Regions from separate parts of the Micromonospora sp. NPDC049139 genome, predicted to be linked through region 2. Evidence: riboswitches for the same ligand, from Rfam matches in the RefSeq annotation. Region 2 holds a riboswitch; the other holds the start of a gene.
The links. Region 2 has a riboswitch for S-adenosylmethionine ahead of ACZ6Q9_RS18825 (aminotransferase class V-fold PLP-dependent enzyme). Riboswitches for the same ligand answer to the same signal wherever they lie in the genome.
Positions count from the first base shown of each region.

Region 1 (3,390 bases), on a different contig from region 2:
CGCGTCGTACACGTTGACGGTCAACGGGCCGCCCGGCTGCTCGCAGACCAACGGCACCGACGTCAGCATCGGCGACAACACCACGGTGGAAAGCTCGATCACCATCAGCGGGTGCTCCGGCAACGCCTCCGCCACCAGCACCGTCGCCGTGAACATCGTCCACACCTACATCGGTGACCTCGTCGTCAGCCTCGTCGCCCCCGACGGCACCGCCTACACCCTGCACAACCGCAGCGGCGGCTCGACCGACAACATCAACCAGACCTACACCGTCAACCTCTCCAGCGAGGCCGCCAACGGCACCTGGAAGCTGCGGGTGCAGGACGCCGCCTCCGGCGACACCGGCTACCTCAACACCTGGACGCTCAACCTGGTCGGCGGGACGCCCCCGGGCTGCACCGGCACGAACGGCACCGACGTCAGCATCGGCGACAACACCACGGTGGAAAGCTCGATCACCATCAGCGGCTGCTCCGGCAACGCCTCCACCGCAAGCACCGTCGCCGTGAACATCGTCCACACCTACATCGGTGACCTCGTCGTCACCCTCATCGCCCCCGACGGCACCGCCTACACCCTGCACAACCGCACCGGCGGCTCGACCGACAACATCAACCAGACCTACACCGTCAACCTCTCCTCCGAGGCCCGTAACGGCACCTGGAAGCTGCGGGTGCAGGACGCCGCCTCCGGCGACACCGGCTACCTCAACACCTGGACGCTGACGCTCTAGCGGCAACGGCGCCACCAGCGCACCCCCACACCGGGACCCCGGCTGAACCTCGGGATCTAGCGGTCCTCGCAACACCCAGACCTTCTGGGAGTTGCGAGGACCGTGTCCGTTTCTGCTGGACTCAAGGCGAAGTTCTTCGAAGACGCTGCGCGAGCAGACCGGGTTCGCCGACCACCTCGCCCGCCGCGCCACCGACCCCCGGCTACACCGTCCGGCAGCACCCGCGGCACGTGGGCGGCGCGATCGAGGAGTGACCGCCCGGAACCGAGCCCGCCGGTTCGGCCCCGGGTTCGGCGTGGGTTCGCCACCGGGCTCGGCGTCGGGGTCAGCCTCAATTCGCCGCCGGTCGCCGCCTGGGTCGGCAGCGTCTCCGCTCGCGCCGGGCGGCGCCACGTGAGGGTGGTCATAGCGGCTGGACGCGCCACCACGGGGGGCTGCTAGCCTCGTCGGCAGGTCATGAGCGCCAGCGTCAAGCCCCGGCTCGCTGGCCGGCAACCCTCGTCCGCGCAGGGGTGCCCCGGGTGAAGACCAGGCACCGGAGCAGCTCCGGTGCAAGCGTGGCCTGGTTCCCAGGTCAGCAACGACCGAGGAGAGCCATGTCCTTCCGCATCTGCGTACCGACGGTCCGCGCCGCGGCCCCGACGCCGCCCCTGACCCGGCGCCGCCACGTCGACATGATGCGGGTCTGCAGCGCCTCGTGTCGCCCCGGCGACCCGCGCTAGCCACGCACCAGACCCCCTTCCCAGGACCACCCCAGCGGTACGCCCACCGGGCGCACCGCCGGCGACGCACGCCCGTGCCCGCCGTCGGAGACCCCTTTCGGAGACACCTGTGCGATTCCTTCCCGCCCTCACCCGCGCCGCCGCCCTCGGCGTCGCCGCCGTCCTCGCCGCCACCGCCCTGACCGCCTGCGGCGACGACGCGTCCGAGGCGACCGACAACCCGTACAACCTGCTCCAGCCGGGTGTGCTGCGCACCGGCACGCTCACCGACGCCCCGCCGAACGTCTACCTCAAGGACGGCAAGTTCACCGGCTTCGACAACGACCTGCTCACCGCGGTCGCCGCGAAGGTCGGCCTGAAGGTCGAGTTCGTCGGGACGGACTTCTCCGCGCTACTCTCGCAGGTCAACAACCGCAAGTTCGACGTCGGCAGCTCCTCGATCACCATCACCGAGGCCCGCAAGAAGACCGTCGACTTCGGCAACGGCTACGATTTCGGCCACTTCGGGCTCGACGTGCCGGCCAATTCGTCGATCACCGGTTTCGACCAGCTCGCCGGCAAGCGGGTCGTGGTCGTGCAGGGCACCGTCCAGGACGACTACGCGACCGGCGAGGGCCTCGACCCGGTCCGGGTGCCCGACTACAACGGCGCGATCAACCAGCTCAAGGCCGGCACCGCCGACGCCTGGATCGCCCCCGCCGAGATCGGCGACAAGTCGGCCGCCGACAGCAACGGCAAGATCAAGGTGGCGGGGAAGCTGCTCAGCCCGGCCCCGACGGCGTACGCGTTCGCCAAGAGCAACGACAAGCTGCGCGAGGCGCTGAACAAGGGCCTCGACGAGGTGATCGCCGACGGCACGTGGAGCCGCCTGCAGGCCCAGTACTACCCGGGCCGCCCGATCCCCGCCGACTTCAAGCCGGGCAGCGGCACCGTCCCGGTGCCGTCGGCCTCGGCCGCCTCCTGACACGTACGGACGACGAGCGAGCGGGACGGTAGGAGAACACGATGGATCCGTTGAGCACCCTGTGGGAGACCTTCTTCGACTGGGACTCCATGCGCGAGGCGCTGCCCGAGATGCTGACGGTCGGGCTGCCCAACACGCTGATCCTCGCGATCTCCGCCGCCCTGCTCGGCTCGGTGCTGGGCATGGGGCTGGCCGTCGCCGGCATCTCGCGTACCCGATGGTTGCGCTGGCCGGCGCGGGTCTACACCGACGTGTTCCGCGGCCTGCCGGCCGCGGCGACCATCCTGCTCATCGGCGTCGGTCTGGCGCCGCTGGGCATGGAGGTGTGGGGCCCCAACCCGTATCCCCTGGGCATCCTGGCGCTGTCGCTGATCGCGGCGGCCTACATCGGCGAGATCTTCCGCTCCGGCATCCAGTCGGTGGAGGCCGCCCAGCTGGAGGGGGCCCGGGCGCTGGGCCTGTCCTGGGGCGAGGCGATGCGCCTGGTGATCGTGCCGCAGGGCATCCGCCGGGTGCTGCCGGCCTGGGTGAACCAGCTGATCGCGCTGATCAAGGACTCCAGCCTGGTCTACTTCCTCGGCCTGCTGGCCAGCCAGCGGGAGCTGTTCCGGATCGGGCAGGACTACGCGGCGAACACCGGCAACCAGTCGGCGCTGCTGCTGGCCGGCCTGTTCTACCTGGCGCTGACCGTGCCGCTGACCCACGTCGTGAACTGGATCGACCGGCGGCTGCGGCACGGCCGGCAGGCCGCCGCGCCCGCCGACGCCGACGACGACCTCGACCTGGCGCTGCCGGGGGCGGCGGGAGGAAACCAGCGATGAGCATCGACACGACGACCTCGGTGAGCCTGAGCGTCCGCGACGTGCACCTGGCCTTCGGGTCGCACCGGGTGCTGCGCGGCGTGGACCTGGACGTCGCGCGGGGCGCGACGGCCTGCGTGATCGGCCCGTCCGGCTCGGGCAAGTCCACGC
Region 1 covers NZ_JBVJHK010000001.1:309,692-313,081, forward strand. The annotation lists gene ACZ6Q9_RS01405 (proprotein convertase P-domain-containing protein) at 1-733, shown strand, start outside; SAM riboswitch class IV at 1,186-1,297, shown strand; gene ACZ6Q9_RS01410 (ABC transporter substrate-binding protein) at 1,565-2,419, shown strand; gene ACZ6Q9_RS01415 (amino acid ABC transporter permease) at 2,461-3,240, shown strand; gene ACZ6Q9_RS01420 (amino acid ABC transporter ATP-binding protein) at 3,243-3,390, shown strand, end outside.
Region 1: linked by a shared signal. The riboswitch ahead of ACZ6Q9_RS01410 (ABC transporter substrate-binding protein) and the one ahead of ACZ6Q9_RS18825 (aminotransferase class V-fold PLP-dependent enzyme) in region 2 are both predicted to bind S-adenosylmethionine.

Region 2 (3,390 bases):
AGAAGGCACGGGAGCGGGCGCTGCGCGCGGTGAGCGAGGCCGGCCGGGCGTACGCCGAGGGGGTGGGCTTCTCCGGCAGCGTGGTGATCGCGCAGGTGCGCACCACGGCCAGCGACCTGCTGGTGGCCTCCGGGATCAGCCAGGAGGAGGCGAACCGCCTGGTCCGGAAGTCCTTCGGCGACCAGGACACCCCGAGCGGCCAGGCCGAGCCGGCCGCCGCCCCGAAGCCGCCCACCGCCCCGCCGGTCGGCTGACCCGCCGCCCCGCGGGTCAGCCGTGCGGCGGCGGTCGTTCAGGCCGCCGCGGCGAGCGCGGCGAGCAGCCGGTCCACGTGTTCCGCCGTGCTGCCCAGGCCGACGCTCGCGCGCAGGGCGGTCGGCGGCAGGTCCCGCCGGCCGCTGCGCGCCGCCGCCTCGGCGAGCAGTCGCCGGGCCAGCGGGTGGGCGCAGAAGAGGCCGTCGCGCACCCCGATGTCGTGGTTGCCGGCCAGCTCCGCCGCCACGTCCGCCGAGTCCCGGCCGGCCACCACGAACGACACGATGCCCACCCGCGGCGCGTCCGGCCCGAAGGTGCGCAGCTCCACCACGTGCGGCAGGGCCGCCAGGCCGCGGCGCAGCCGGGCCAGCAGGGCCTGCTCGGCGTCGTGCAGCGCCGCCCGGTCGGCCCCGGCCAGGGCGCCGCAGACCGCCGCGAGGGCGACCGCGCCGAGCAGGTTCGGCGTGCCCGCCTCGTGCCGGGCCGGTCCGGTCGCCCAGCGTACGTCGTGGGTGGCCGCGCCGACGTGACCGGTGGCGCCCCCGCCGGCCAGGTACGGCGGCGCGGCGTCCAGCCAGTCCGCCCGCCCGACGAGCACGCCCGCGCCGAACGGCGCGTACAGCTTGTGGCCGGAGACCGCGAGGTAGTCGACGTCGAGGGCGGCGATGTCCACCGGCGCGTGCGGGGCGAGCTGCGCGGCGTCCACGGCGATCCGGGCCCCGTGCCGCCGGGCCACCCGGGCCAGCTCCGCCACCGGCCAGCGCTCGCCGGTCACGTTGCTCGCCCCGGTCACCGCGACGAGCACGGGCGGGTGGCGGTCGGCGCCGGGGCCGCCCCCCGCGCCCGGCCTGCGCAGCTCGGTGAGGGCGGCGTCCAGCGCCCGGACCGCCTCGGCCGGCTCCCGCGGCACCGGCAGCCGGACCGATCCGCGCGGCCAGGGCAGCAGGTTCGCGTGGTGCTCCCCGCCGAAGGTCACCACCGTGGTGCCGGCGGGCAGCACCCGGGCCAGTAGGTTCAGCGCGTCCGTGGTGTTGCGGGTGAAGAGCACGTGGTCGCCGGCGCGGGCGCCGAAGAAGTCGCCGACGGTCTGCCGGGCGCGCTCGTAGGCGAGGGTGCAGCGCCGGGACAGCGCCCCCGCGCCGCGATGCACGCTGGCGTACCAGGGGAGCAGCTCGGCCACCGCGTCGGCGGCGGCCCGCGCGCACGGCGCGGTGGCCGCGTAGTCCAGGTTGACCTGGCCCGGCACGCCGAGCACGTCGAGCGGCCCGGCGGTCGCAGCCGGCGGCGCGGTCCGCGTCGGGTGCGGCGCGGGCGGGGGTACGAGGGTGACGGTCATCGGCCGACCTCCGGGTCCGGGGACCCCGGGTGGGCACACCGGGCGGGGTCCGCGCTTGCCCGGCACGCGAATCGGGCCGGGCCCGGTCATCACCCGGGGCACCCCACCGCGAACCTCGACGAGGGTTGCCGGCCAGCAAGCCGGGGCTTGACGCTGGCGCTCGTGACCTGCCAGCAGCATAGCGCGCGGATGCGCCCGGTCCAGCCGGCCGGGGGTGACTACGCTGACCGCATGGCCGACACCCCGCCCGGCGCACCCCTGCCGCCGTCGCCGACCGTGCCCGCCGTCCCGCCGTCGGGCGCGGCCGCTCCCCGGATGCCGCTGCGCCGGCTGGGCTGGCGGCGGGCCCTGGTGCTGGCCGGGGTCGTCCTGCTGATCGCCGCCTGCGCGGTGTTCATGGTCTTCACGCTCGGCGAGAGCCTCGGCGTGCAGGCGCTGCTGATCGGCCTGGTCGCGGCGATCCTCCCGGTTCCGGTGCTGGTGGGCTGTTTCCTCTGGCTCGACCGGTACGAACCGGAACCGCTGAAATACCTGATCTTCTGCTTCGCCTGGGGCGCGTTCGTCTCGACCGCCGCCTCGCTGACCGTCAACGAGTTCTCGTCCGGGCTCTTCGACGACTGGGGGCTGCCGACCGCGCTGACGGCGGTGCTGGTCGCGCCGTTCATCGAGGAGCTCACCAAGGCGCTCGGGCCGATCCTGCTGCTGATCTTCCGCCGCCGGGAGATCTCCGGGATCACCGACGCCCTGGTCTACTGCGGGCTCTCCGCGATCGGGTTCGCCATGGTGGAGAACATCCTCTACCTGGGCGGCTACGGCTACGCCACCGGCGTCGAGCGGTACGGCCCGGCGACCGGCACGCAGCAGGTCATCGCGATCTTCATCGTCCGGATCCTGCTCTTCGGCTTCGCCCACCCGCTGTTCACCTCGATGACCGGGGTCGGGCTGGGCATCGCCGCCCGCACCGCCGACCGGCGCGTCCGGGTGCTCGCCCCGATCGCCGGCCTGCTGCTGGCGATGATGCTGCACGGCCTGTGGAACCTGCTGCCCACGCTCACCCAGGCCACCGGCGAGGCGCTGATCATGCTGTACGGCTTCATCGGCGTGATGGTGCCGATCTTCTTCGGCATGGTCGGGCTGGCCGTGTGGCTGCGGGCCTGGGAGGGGCGGCTCACCGAACGCACCCTGCCGGACTACGTCCGGGCCGGCTGGCTGACCCCGCCGGAGGTGGCGGCGCTGAGCAGCCTGGGGCGACGGCACGCGGCCCGGGTGTGGGCCAAGCGGGTGGCCGGGGACGCCGGCGTGCGGGCCATGCGCGGCTACCAGTTCGCGGCGACCCGGCTGGCGCTGCTGCGCGACGGCGCGCTGCGCGGCCTGGACCGCAGGCCGGCGGACCGGGAACGGACGGCGCGGGAGGAACGGGAGCTGCTGGAGGCGATCGCCGCGTACCGGTCGTTCTTCGTGGGGAGGGATCCGCAGGCGCCGGCCGGGATCTGGGACGGGCACCGCTACCACCTGCGGTTCCCGGACGGCTCGCAGCGGCCGGTCGAGGCGCCGGACGAGCCGGTGGTGCCGATCCCGGTGGTGCTCGCCCCGCCGCCCCCGGCCTTCCCCGCCGGCTACGGGGCCCCCGGCTACGGCCCGCCCGGCTGGCCCGGCGCGCGACCCGCGGGTCCCTGGCCGCCCGGCCACCACTGACTCCGGTCCCTGGCCGCCCGGCCACCACTGCCCCGGTCCCCGGCCGGCGGTCACCGCTGAGGCGGCGCCCCGGGTCGCCCCGTGGTGGTCCGGGTCGTCAGGTC
Region 2 covers NZ_JBVJHK010000010.1:122,977-126,366, reverse strand. The annotation lists gene ACZ6Q9_RS18830 (FUSC family protein) at 1-254, shown strand, start outside; gene ACZ6Q9_RS18825 (aminotransferase class V-fold PLP-dependent enzyme) at 293-1,591, opposite strand; SAM riboswitch class IV at 1,638-1,759, opposite strand; gene ACZ6Q9_RS18820 (PrsW family intramembrane metalloprotease) at 1,823-3,286, shown strand; gene ACZ6Q9_RS18815 (hypothetical protein) at 3,384-3,390, opposite strand, start outside.